Regions from separate parts of the Bacillus nitratireducens genome, predicted to be linked through region 2. Evidence: riboswitches for the same ligand, from Rfam matches in the RefSeq annotation. Region 2 holds a riboswitch; each other region holds the start of a gene.
The links. Region 2 has a riboswitch for S-adenosylmethionine ahead of metK (methionine adenosyltransferase). Riboswitches for the same ligand answer to the same signal wherever they lie in the genome.
Positions count from the first base shown of each region.

Region 1: it holds a riboswitch for S-adenosylmethionine, as region 2 does, so the genes downstream of both, Q3V31_RS27695 (MetQ/NlpA family ABC transporter substrate-binding protein) here and metK (methionine adenosyltransferase) in region 2, are expected to answer to the same signal.
Region 3: it holds a riboswitch for S-adenosylmethionine, as region 2 does, so the genes downstream of both, Q3V31_RS11305 (M20 family metallopeptidase) here and metK (methionine adenosyltransferase) in region 2, are expected to answer to the same signal.
Region 4: it holds a riboswitch for S-adenosylmethionine, as region 2 does, so the genes downstream of both, Q3V31_RS23750 (cyclase family protein) here and metK (methionine adenosyltransferase) in region 2, are expected to answer to the same signal.

Region 1 is NZ_JAUMJO010000012.1:16,387-19,561, forward strand. Features, by position in the region: gene Q3V31_RS27690 (methionine ABC transporter ATP-binding protein) at 1-748, opposite strand, end outside; gene Q3V31_RS27695 (MetQ/NlpA family ABC transporter substrate-binding protein) at 761-1,573, opposite strand; SAM riboswitch class I at 1,659-1,772, opposite strand; gene Q3V31_RS27700 (NAD(P)-dependent alcohol dehydrogenase) at 1,853-2,761, opposite strand; gene Q3V31_RS27705 (hypothetical protein) at 2,918-3,175, shown strand, end outside.
Region 2 is NZ_JAUMJO010000003.1:116,076-119,250, reverse strand. Features, by position in the region: gene Q3V31_RS12480 (MogA/MoaB family molybdenum cofactor biosynthesis protein) at 1-11, opposite strand, end outside; gene Q3V31_RS12475 (hypothetical protein) at 279-458, shown strand; gene Q3V31_RS12470 (hypothetical protein) at 465-644, shown strand; gene metK (methionine adenosyltransferase) at 686-1,885, opposite strand; SAM riboswitch class I at 2,055-2,176, opposite strand; gene pckA (phosphoenolpyruvate carboxykinase (ATP)) at 2,405-3,175, shown strand, end outside.
Region 3 is NZ_JAUMJO010000002.1:986,646-989,820, forward strand. Features, by position in the region: gene Q3V31_RS11300 (AAA domain-containing protein) at 1-1,249, shown strand, start outside; SAM riboswitch class I at 1,325-1,426, shown strand; gene Q3V31_RS11305 (M20 family metallopeptidase) at 1,515-2,720, shown strand; partial or broken gene Q3V31_RS11310 (IS5/IS1182 family transposase) at 2,827-2,976, opposite strand.
Region 4 is NZ_JAUMJO010000007.1:78,794-81,968, reverse strand. Features, by position in the region: gene Q3V31_RS23760 (nucleotidyltransferase domain-containing protein) at 1-254, opposite strand, end outside; gene Q3V31_RS23755 (PRK06851 family protein) at 366-1,475, opposite strand; SAM riboswitch class I at 1,624-1,736, shown strand; gene Q3V31_RS23750 (cyclase family protein) at 1,822-2,454, shown strand; gene Q3V31_RS23745 (hypothetical protein) at 2,480-2,863, opposite strand; gene Q3V31_RS23740 (ATP-binding protein) at 3,093-3,175, opposite strand, start outside.

The sequences.
Region 1 (3,175 bases), on a different contig from region 2:
GAATTTTAGCTGCAAATGCGCTATTTACAAATTTCTTCGTTGTTACATGTTGTGGATTTGTAAAAATGTCCTTCACAGTCCCGCTTTCAACGACAGATCCATGTTCCATTACAGCAACTCGATCACATATACGCTGGATGACATTCATTTCGTGTGTAATTAGCAAAATCGTAATTCCGATTTCTTCGTTGATCTTTAATAACAAATCAAGAATAGAATCGGTCGTTTCTGGATCTAATGCGCTCGTTGCTTCATCACTTAATAAAACTTCAGGCTCATGAGATAGTGCGCGAGCAATCGCTACACGTTGCTTTTGACCACCAGATAATTCGCTTGGATAGGCATCTTTTTTATTAAAGAGATCAACAATACGTAAATACTTTTCTACCCTTTTTTCAATTTCATTTTTGGGAAGACCAGATAGACGTAAGGGTAGTGCGATGTTTTCATAAACGGTAACGGTTTTAAGTAAATTGAATCCTTGAAAAATCATGCCGATCTTTTGTCTTGCTTTTGCGAGTTCTTTTGTTGATAAGGTTGTTAAATCTTGTTCATTTACAATGATATTTCCTGTCGTTGGTTTTTCTAATAAATTTACACAACGAATTAATGTACTTTTGCCAGCGCCACTATATCCGATGATTCCAAATACTTCGCCCTTTTTTACTTTAAGGGAAGTTGATTTAAGGGCCTCAACATTCCCTTTTTTTGTTGTAAATACTTTGGAGACGTTTTTTAATTCAATCATTATAGTCAGCTCCTACCAAGACGGTAAAACAGAACCATCGAATTTTTTCTCAATGAAATCTTTTACTTCTTTAGATTGATAAGCTTTCTTTAATTTGTTTACAACAGCATCATCTTTATTTTCAGTACGAACAACGACCCAGTTCACATATGGTGAATCTTTTCCTTCACGGAAAATAGAATCTTTCGCTGGACTTAATTTTGCACCTAATGCAAAGTTTGTATTAATTGCAGCTGCCTTTACTTCACTTAGCTGTGTTGGTAATTGAGATGCCTCTAATTCAACAATCTTTAAATTTTTTGGATTTTCAATTACATCTTTTGCAGTCGCTTTTTCTGTAGCCTTTGGATCAACTTTTAAAACCCCTGCTTTTTCAAATAGCTTTAAAGCGCGAAGCTCATTTGTTGGATCATTTGGGACAGCGATTGCATCGCCCTCTTTTAATTCTTTTACATCTTTTAAGCTTTTAGAATACACACCCATAGGGAATGTTACTGTGGAAAATACTTCAGTTAATTTCATATTACGTTCAGCTTTAAATACGTCTAAATAAGATTTAGTTTGATAGCTATTTACATCAAGGCTTTTTTCATCTAAAGATACGTTCGGTGCTACATAATCATTAAATACCTTTACATCAATTTCGAGACCATCTTTTGCGGCAACTTCTTTCACCTTTTCAAAAATTTGTTCATGCGGTCCACCTGTTACACCAACGGTAATCTTTTTCTCATCTAATGCTTTTACCTCTTTATCAGAATTAGCACCACATGCACCTAACAATAATACAGCTCCACTTACAATACTTAATAATACCTTTTTCATCTATAATTCCCCCTTAATATACGTTCCAAAATAAAAAGCACCTCTCAAAAATAAGAGAGGTGCCGAATAGACGAAATAGGTTCCTCTCTTATCTTCCAAAACGAAAATCGTTCTGCAGGAATTAGCACCTTAGCTTATACGTTATAAGCTCGGTTGCCGGGCATCATCGGGCCAGTCCCTCCGCCACTCTTGATAAGAGTATGTGTATGTAGTTTTTAAATATGGTACTAATAGTAAATCTTACAAAAAGAATTGTCAATGGTATTTTCTGAATATATTTTATTTTAAGGTAATGGAAACATTCCCTTTTTTATGCCCTTTTTCTACATATATATGAGCTTCTGGAATTTCTTCTAAGCGATAAATTCTATCAATAACAGGTTTTAAATTTTCTGTTTCAGTTAATTTTTTTAGTAGAATCATATCTTCTTTACTTACTTTTGCCATCATTCCATTAACAGATACATATTTTCCATTTTGCGTTAATACTTTTTGACAAAGGGATCTTTTAATTTTTCCAACTGCATCAAATATAATATCGTAGCGTTCAGCTCGCTTTGTAAAATCTTCTTTCGTATAATCAATTACGTGATTAGCTCCTAAAGATTGCACGAGTTCAAAGTTTGAATTACTACAAACAGCTGTAACGGTCGCGCCAAAATATTTAGCAAGTTGTACGGCAGCTGTTCCTACTGAACCAGATGCGCCATATATAAGTACTTGTTGCCCTTTTCTTATACGTCCTTTTCTCAGGAAGTGTAATGCTGAAGTTCCGCCAAAAGGAATAATGGCAGCTTCTTCATACGTCACATTGGTAGGTTTTAATGATATCAATCCGCTTTCATGCACACATGTATATTCTGCATAACCACCGACATTAAGCTCTGTTAATGCGAAAACTTGGTCTCCTTTTTTAAATTGAGTTACATCTGTTCCTATTTCTTCGATTTCACCAGATAGCTCGACGCCGAGTATAGGTTTTCTTGGTTTTTTAAAACCTAATATAATCCGCATAGGAATCCAAAATAAAAGGGGGCTATTAAAGCCGCGCATTCTACAATCTCCAGTTGTTACACTTGTTGCGTGAATTTTAACTAATACTTCATTCTTTTTTGGAGTAGGTTTCTCTACATCTTGAAGTTTGAGAACATTAGGTGGCCCATACTTTGTGCAAATAATTGCTTTCATAATGACCTCCTGAATTTAGTTGTTTTTATTTACATCATATTTAAGTATTTCTTTAAACATGTTGTTATTCGAGAAATAAAGTGAAATAGAAATATTAAAAAGTATATAGATTTCAAAGGAAAATAGATGATATCCTTTTGGAAAGGAGGAGAAATTATGAAAAAACTTATTTTAACTTCTAGTATGATCCTTGCAGTTATTTTAGGTGCAGGGTGTAGTAATGAGAAAACAACAAAGACGGATGAACCGAAAAAAGAATCGGTTCAAAAAGAGAAGGAATTAGCCGCGAAGGATGTTTTCAAGAAAGCGAATGAAGCTTTTAAAAATGAAGAACATGTAACGATGACATATGATGTAGGGATAAAAGCTGAAGGAACAGAGATGGATCTGCTAAAGGCTAAAATGCAATTAGAG
Region 2 (3,175 bases):
GTTACACTCATTTTTCATCTTTCCTTTCTTAAAAGCTTTTCTTCATTTTATCATACATACCTTTACACAATTCTGTATGAAGCCACCGATACGTCATGATACAATATAAGTATGAACACCCACAAAAAGGAATTTAAATAGGCATACTATTTCCATTTCTTATACTCCTAGCTTTCACATCATTAGCTACTATTTATCTCTTCTTATGTTCTCTACATAATAGGTTTAAGCTTAGTTTTAAAATTTACAATACAAAACAATTCGGAGGTTCACATACTATGGAACTTTATAAAAAATTAACAACAACATTCATCCTCTTATTTGTTGCTTCCATCACTGTCGGATTTTCCTTAAAAGGCGCGATTCCATACGCTACATTAGTGAGTATTATATTCGCAACGCTATTTTTACTGAGCAGTGCTTTTTGCGCAGGAAAAGCGCATCAACTGAAAGGGTGACCGTCTATGTTCCGTAAGAAACCTCCCCTTTGCAAATCATGCGAAAAGGAAATACAAACGTATGAAAAAGCATGGATTCATATGCCATTTCCGGCAAGTGGTATGACAAACATGAGAAAATATATTGAGCTAGACGGCGAAGTTTATTGCAGTTCCTGCATCCAAATAGCAAATAAAACCAAATAAAAAAAGCTTTGCGCACACAGCGCAAAGCTTTTTTTCATATATTATAGACCAGCTTGCTCTTTTAAAGTAGCTGCTTTGTCTGTACGTTCCCATGTAAGATCTACATCAGTACGTCCGAAGTGGCCGTAAGCTGCTGTTTGTTTGTAAATTGGGCGACGTAAGTCTAGCATTTTAATAATACCAGCTGGGCGAAGATCGAAGTTGTTACGAACTAGTTCTACTAGTACGTCTTCAGATACTTTACCAGTGCCAAATGTATCAACTGAAATTGATACTGGTTGCGCTACGCCGATTGCGTATGCAAGTTGTACTTCTGCTTTGTCAGCAAGACCAGCTGCTACGATATTTTTCGCAACATAACGAGCTGCATATGCTGCTGAACGGTCAACTTTCGTTGCATCTTTACCAGAGAATGCACCGCCACCGTGGCGAGCGTATCCACCGTAAGTATCAACGATGATTTTACGTCCTGTTAAACCAGCATCACCTTGTGGTCCACCGATTACGAAGCGGCCAGTTGGGTTAATGAAGAATTTCGTTTCTCCATCCATTAATTCTGCTGGAACTACAGCTTTAATTACATGCTCTTTTAAATCGCGATCGATTTCTTCCCATGTAACATCTGGATGATGCTGTGTAGAAATTACAATTGTATCTACACGTACAGGTTTACCATTTTCATCATACTCAACTGTAACTTGCGTTTTTCCATCCGGACGTAAGTATGATAATGTGTCATCTTTACGTACTTCAGTTAAACGACGAGCTAATTTGTGAGCAAGCGAGATTGGAAGTGGCATTAATTCTTGTGTTTCATTACATGCAAAACCAAACATTAAACCTTGGTCTCCTGCACCAATTGCCTCAATCTCAGCGTCAGTCATTTGACCTTCGCGTGCTTCTAGCGCTTGGTCAACACCCATAGCGATGTCAGCAGATTGCTCATCGATAGATGTTAAAACTGCACAAGTTTCTGCATCGAATCCGTATTTTGCACGTGTGTAACCAATGCCTTGAATTGTTTCACGAACGATTTTCGGAATGTCTACGTAAGTAGAAGTCGTAATTTCCCCCGCTACCAATACTAAACCAGTTGTTACAGTTGTTTCACAAGCTACACGTGCATTTGCGTCTTTTGATAAGATCGCATCTAAAATTGAATCAGAAATTTGGTCACAAATTTTATCTGGATGTCCTTCAGTTACAGACTCAGATGTGAACAGATGACGTTTTTTTGTCATGTGGTAAACCTCCCTACAGTAATTGTATATATTGTACGGAACTCATCCTTAATTTGCCACAAACTGCGACATACATTTATTCTCCCACACAAGCATACAGAAAAACCTTTCCTACTTAATATAGAGGAAAGGTTTAATTTGCTACTTGCATACTGCTTTTTGCCCTTTGCTCTTATCGTTCGAGACCATTAGCCTCGCACAGGTTTTAGCACCTATTCACCTGTATTTACCACTACAAGTGAGGTTGCTGGGCTTCATCGGGCCTGTCCCTCCGCCAGCTCGGGATAAGAGAGTATCCGTCCCAACCTATACTAAAGAAATGATATTCATTTGTCAATTAATATTCACATTTTCCTGAAAGTTTTTCTCAATACGTATAGAATGAAATATTAATAAGGAACTAATACATTCACACAAACAAAAATAAATAAATAGTATACATTATTTATATAATTGTGTTATACTCTTGATGGGGATTACGAGAAATATTTCATTAAATGAAAAGGATGGTATATAAATATGAGTACTGTGAATGTCCAAATTGGTTTACATGAATTATTGAACGGAAGCAATGCACAGATTCAACTAAGTGTTCCGCAATTAGTGGAAAAAGTATTAATGCGAAATGAAGGGAAATTAACTTCTACTGGTGCCGTTTCTGCTTCAACAGGAAAATACACAGGACGTTCTCCTAAAGATAAATTTATTGTGAAGGAAGCATCGGTTGCCGACAAAATTGCTTGGGGAGCTGTGAACCAACCGATTTCTGAAGAACATTTTAATAAATTATATACAAAAGTTTTAGAATACTTAAAAGAAAAAGAAGAGTTATTCGTCTTCAAAGGATTTGCTGGCGCTGACCGCAACTATCGCCTACCAATTCAAGTTGTTAACGAATACGCATGGCATAATTTGTTCGTACATCAATTATTTATTCGTCCAACTGAAGAAGAATTAACAACTCATGAATCAGAGTTTACAATTGTTTCTGCACCGAACTTTAAAGCAGATCCAGTAATTGACGGTACAAACTCTGAAGCATTCATTATGGTTTCATTCGAAAAACGTATCGTACTAATTGGTGGTACAGAATACGCTGGAGAAATGAAAAAATCAATCTTCTCTATTATGAACTTCTTACTACCAGAACAAGACATTCTTTCTATGCATTGCTCTGCAAACGTAGGTGAAGAAGGCGACGTAGCACTATTCTTCGGTTTATCTGGAACAGGTAAAACAACATTATCCGCTGATCCAAACCGTAAATTAATCGGTGATGATGAGCACGGT
Region 3 (3,175 bases), on a different contig from region 2:
TATGGCTTATGTTCCGCAAATCGCATTAGCTGCTTCGCTTGGGAAACGTATTGTCGTTTGTGGTGATTTTTTACAGTTACCTCCAATTGCGATGGCAAACCATGAACTCGTTCGAAAATGGCTCGGCGAAGATATGTTTTATCACGCAGGGATTGTTGAGTCTGTAAATAAATCAGAAGCACATCCCAACCTTTTTATGCTGCAGGAACAAAGACGTATGCATGCGGATATATCGAAGTTTACGAATTCATTTATTTATAAAAACAGAGTATACGATCATCCATCTGTTTCAGAGCGTAAAGAACTTGCGCAATTGCAGCCGTTCGCAAATGAGGCGAGTGTTTTATTTGATACGAGCTTAATGGGAGCATTTTCGTTAAAAGACGCGGCTTCCGGTTCTCGTTTTAATATTATGTCTGGTTTAGTAGCGATGCAAATGATGTTAATCGGACTGTTAGATGGTGTTCAATCGATTGGTGTTGTTACACCTTACAGAGCACAGTCTCGCTTTTTATCAACGTGTATTAGAGAAATGCTGCAGAAAACGAAATATCAACACATACCAGTTTTAGCAGCAACAGTTCATAAGTTTCAAGGGTCTGAAAGAGATATGATGATCTTTGATACGGTTGATAGTTATCCGCAAGAACGTCCTGGTGTGTTATTCTTTGATCATAAAAACCATCGTCTCGTCAATGTAGCGGTTACGAGAGCGAGAGGGAAGTTCATTCAATTATCAGATTGCCACTACATGCGTAAGAATCTTTCGAGGAAACAAGCGTTATCACAATTAACAGCTCATATAGAACGTCACGGAGATGTGTATGATCGCACGACATCAAGACAATTGTGGGAGCGAAAAATCTCGAAACGTTTACGCTGGTTTATGGAAATGAATCTTGAAGAGCCGAAAGGGCTATTAAAAGATATATTAGCGGCAAAACGAAAAATTATCATTTCCCTTCCAAGTACAAGGCAAGTTGATAAACGAGTATGGCAAGCGTTAATGCGTACAAATGCACAAGTAACGGTATATAGTGACGGACCAGTTCCATTAAAGAATGTAAAGTTACAAAGGCAAAACAAAGCGTTCCCATTTATAGTAATCGATGATGAAATCTTTTGGGCAGGGGCACCTCTCACATCTCAAATGATGTTTGAAGGTAGTACGGAATTTCCGTACATATGTGCAAGACTGCAAGCACCGGAAACAATTGGTGTATTAAAAGGATTTTTAGATATTCGGTAAATTCGGATAGGAATTCCTTGACTTTTATTCGGAATGAATTTAGAATGAAAATAATTTAATATAATTTTATGAAAATTCTTATCACGAGAGGTTGAGGGACTGGCCCTATGACACCTCGGCAGCGGATTCTTTATGAATACTGTGCCAATTCCAGCAAGGTAACTTGAAAGATAAGAAAGAAGCTCATTTTGACTGTATATACAGAAGCCTCTTTCTATCTTTTAGAAAGAGGCTTTTTTACGTGAAAATAAAAGGAGGAAGAAAAATGGGAGCGACTGGAGTAACGTCACAAAGAAAAACAATTGAAGAGAGTATAGAAAGAAGTAAGGAAAAGTACATAGAAACAAGTCATAATATTCATGCGAATCCGGAGATTGGTAACCAAGAATTTTACGCATCAAGAACGTTAAGTTTGCTGCTAGGAAGTGCAGGATTCCAATTACAGCACAATATAGCTGGACATGAAACAGGTTTTATCGCGCGAAAAAGTTCAGGAAAACAAGGGCCGGTCATCGCATTTTTAGCGGAGTATGATGCTTTACCAGGACTTGGTCATGCATGTGGTCACAATTTAATTGGAACAATTAGCGTTGCAGCAGCAATCGCGTTATCAGAAACGCTTGAGGAAATCGGCGGAGAAGTTGTCGTGTTCGGAACACCGGCAGAAGAGGGTGGGCCAAATGGTAGCGCCAAAGCAAGTTATGTAAAGGCTGGTTTATTTAAAAATATTGATGCGGCGCTTATGATTCATCCGAGCGGAAAAACAGCTCCAACGAGCCCATCACTAGCGGTCGATCCACTTGATTTTCATTTTTACGGAAAAACAGCTCATGCAGCAGCTTCACCAGAAGAAGGAATTAACGCATTAGATGCGATTATCCAGCTGTATAACAGTATTAATGCACTTCGCCAACAACTTCCGTCAGATGTGAAAATTCACGGAATCATTACAGAAGGCGGCAAAGCACCTAATATTATTCCAGACTACGCATCAGCAAGGTTCTTCATCCGCGCAGCAACGCGAAAAAGATGTGCGGAAGTAACAGAAAAAGTAAGAAACATCGCAGAGGGAGCAGCGTTAGCAACAGGCACAAAAGTAAAAATTCATCAATTCCAAAATGAAATTGATGAATTGCTCGTGACAAAAACATTTAATGACGTCGTAGCCGAAGAACTAGAACTATTAGGTGAAGATGTAAACCGTAAAGAAAGAGTAGGAATCGGCTCAACGGATGCAGGAAACGTAAGTCAAGTCGTACCGACAATTCATCCGTACATTAAAATCGGACCAGATAACTTAATTGCACATACGAATGAATTTAGAGAAGCAGCACGTTCAGAACTTGGAGATAAAGCGTTAATTACATCGGCAAAAGCACTAGCAAATACAGCGTATCGATTAATTACGGAAGAAGGGTTGTTAGAGAAGGTGAAGGAGGAGTTTAGAGAGGAACAGCGGAATCAGGGATAGGTGGTTAAAGGGAGTGGGTTTTTCATTTCGTAAAACATATGTACAATGCAAAAAGGCGACTTTTCGTTCAAACTTGAACGGAAAGTCGCCTTTTTCTTATACTTTTTTACCTTGTTTCTTTCATTAAGGTCATGATTCGTTTTAAATTAACTGCGAATATGACCATAGCCCATTGTATTTGCATACAAATCATACCCGAGGAAGATGCCACATCATACCCGTGTCTATGCTTTAGCTCGCTATTTTTCGCCTCGATTTAGCCAATAAGACTCCTTCCTCAAGGAACTTGAAGGGTCACAGCCTAGTGAGTAGGTGGGAGATAAATTGAAAATGGGAGGTTTTTTTGTTGTATCAAGTGCAAGAAAAATAATATGAGAAAACTTATGCTTTACATTTCTATACAAAATCAAATAAAATATTCATTAATAAATAGACTGAATTTTCTTTATTTTGAA
Region 4 (3,175 bases), on a different contig from region 2:
AATAGCTGCAAAGCCTTTTTAATATCCCAGCCACTTATATCTAAATCATCACTAATCGGATATTCAATTACATCTCGTTTATCATGAATTGATAAATACCATTCTACTGGATGTATATAAACAAACCTAACATCATAATCACTATCTTTCGATGGAAATCCCCAAGCACGACTCCCTGATTCCACTGCAAATAAAATTTTCACATCATTCTCTTGTTCAATTCTTTCTAGCTCTAATTCAATTCTCCCTCTCATTTCATACCATCCCCATTTTTTGATTATTTCCTTGGAAATTCGACAAATATATTACTAATTTTACTACATACTAAAATAACTGCCAGAAATTTTCTGACAGTTCAATAAAGCCTACTTTCTCTTTTCAATTACAGTAGCGGTAATTCGTTCAAACTCTTTTTGAATTTCCTCTTTATATGCATCCACTTTTGAAAAATCCATAGCAGCAATATAAATTCGTTCTAATTTATCACGAACTGATTTCGCTTTTGCCAAGAAAGACATCGCCTCATTCATTTTTGCCTTATATCGAATGGAAACGTCACGAATTTCTTTAGCATATTTTTCATCCGTCCCCGGTGTAACAATAAGAGCATACATATCTATAATCTCATCACCCACGCGACTCGGAAAATATTCATGTGGTGCGGTACTATCAAAAATTGCAAATCCTAATTCTCTTACAATAACCATATCAAGACTATTTGGATCAAATCCGCAATGATATACTTCAACTTCAAACCCTTTTTCTTCTGCTGCCTGCGCTAACTTTTTGAGCATTGTTGATTTTCCTGAGCCAGGGCGTCCTTTTATAAAATAACGATGTGGTAATCCTTCTGTTAAATTAGGAACGAAATCAACTGCTCCTTTCGGTGTAGCAGCTCCTAAAAACCGATGTTTCACAATCGATTGTTTCCCCTTTTTATCTGTAAATAATTTCTGAATCAACTGATCTGTTAGTTCATTTGCTTTGTTAAAATCAATATTATTAATATATATTTTCTCCCACTCATCGTGTATAACTAATGCCTCTTTAAAACATCCGTAAGCAGATTGGAAAGCCTTGCTCGCTTCTGATACAAATCGTTCAATTTCTAACTTCTGCTTTCTTAATTTATCTGAGTCCCAAGCAACTCCTAAATTAATATACTCTTCCACAACCCCTGGCATTTTGGGCTCAATAACATGCGGTGATGTTCCATCAACAATTCCTACTTTTAATTTTGGGATAATCACTCCATCAACTGACTTATTATCAGAAGAACAATGCAAAAGTTCAATATCATATCCTTTTTCAGCCCATTCACGACCTATTGCCTTTATTAAAGAAGATTTCCCAGTTCCTGGACCACCCTTTAAAATAAACAACCTGTCTAGCCCTTTTAAATTCTCTTCGTATAAATTATGAAATCCTCTAGCTGTATTTCCACCGGCATAATAATTCAATACATTACCTGTCACTGCACTCACTCCTTCGCAGCATTCTATTTACATAAGCTACAATATGCGAGCAACTTTATTTGGGTGAATACCTATTTTGTATTGCACTAAAAAAGGAAATGAATTACAATTTAAATATTAAAAAATCAAAATATTAAAACTAAATATTTCTTTATCAAGAGAGGCAGAGGGACCGGCCCTTTGAAGCCCAGCAACCTCAGTTTATACAAACTGAATAGGTGCTAATTCCTGCAAAATGCAATGCATTTTGCAAGATAAAACTTAACCATTGTGTGCAAAGCTCATCTTTCTTGATTATGAAAGATGAGTTTTTTATATTTTAAAACATATATTGGAGGTATTCAAAATGAAAGTAATCGACCTATCACAAACATTTGAAAACAATATGTCTCAATTTCCTGGAACACCAAAAATCCAACTAGAAGCAATTACAAACGTTGAAGAGACGGGCTATCAAGTTACAGATTTTCATTCTGTCGTTCATGTAGGTACACATTGCGATGCCCCTGCGCATTTCATTTCAGGTGCAACCACTATCGATCAATTACCCCTAAAGCAATTTGTAGGTGAGGCCGTTCTTATCGATGTAACTCATATTCAAGAGAGAAAGTTACCTAAGGAAGTATTGCATAATACCGATATAAAAGAAGATGATATTGTCATTTTCCATTCCAATCTATCTAATAAGTGGAATACAGCCGCTTATGAGAAAGAAGCGTTTTATCTTTCCGAAGAATTAGCTGAAGAACTGGTTCAATTAAAAGTAAAATCAGTTGGTTTAGATTTTATTTCTCCTGATGAGGTAACGACAGAAACATCGCCGGTTCATCACATATTACTAGGGAATAACATTTACTTAATTGAAAACTTAACAAATCTAGATGCTATTAAAGCGAAACGTTTCTTTTTCTCGGCAGCACCTTTAAAAATTAAAGATAGTGACGGTGCTTTCGCAAGAGCATTCGCTGTTATTTTTTAAACACGGCCTACAAAAAAAGCAAAGATCATTTTTGACCTTTGCTTTTATATTTTTTATTTAAGTTTAAAAAGAATTGTTCCACTCTTGGGCGTAACCAAGCTAAATAATCTTTATCTCTCTTCTTTGTACAAGCTATCTCTTCTCCATCCACCATTTCGACAAGTTCTAGCTCTAACAATTGCCTCGTAAATGCTACCATATTTACGTCTTCGGCCGGATACTCTTCTTTTAATTTCTCCTCTATTTCTCCCAATAAAAAGCCGTCACGCATCATTGCTAGTGCATCAATCCAAAGTGGCGGCATTTCATATGTCTCTCCTGTAATCGTATCTTTTACAATATAATTCTTTTGCTCTTTTCGAAATTGAATTGTGTGTAAACATACAGTTGAATTTAATGTTAATTCCATCATACCACCCCTTTCATCATATCTGCATAGAAAAAAGGATGCGCGTGCACCCCTTCTTTTCTTTTCATAACACTACCAAACCGTTACACGAGCTAAAAGCTCTATGTCGATATTTTCCTCCATTATAAACGAAGTGTTTTATAAAAAAAACCCTTCTTGAAACATTTTATAAAATGTTTATATTTACACAACAAGAACACTTTTCTGAAAAATAATTTCGTCTAATGTACTACACTGTTGGTAAATAAATTTCCACTTTCGTTCCTACGCCCATACTACTTTGAATCGCGATACTCCCTTGATGTTCTTCAA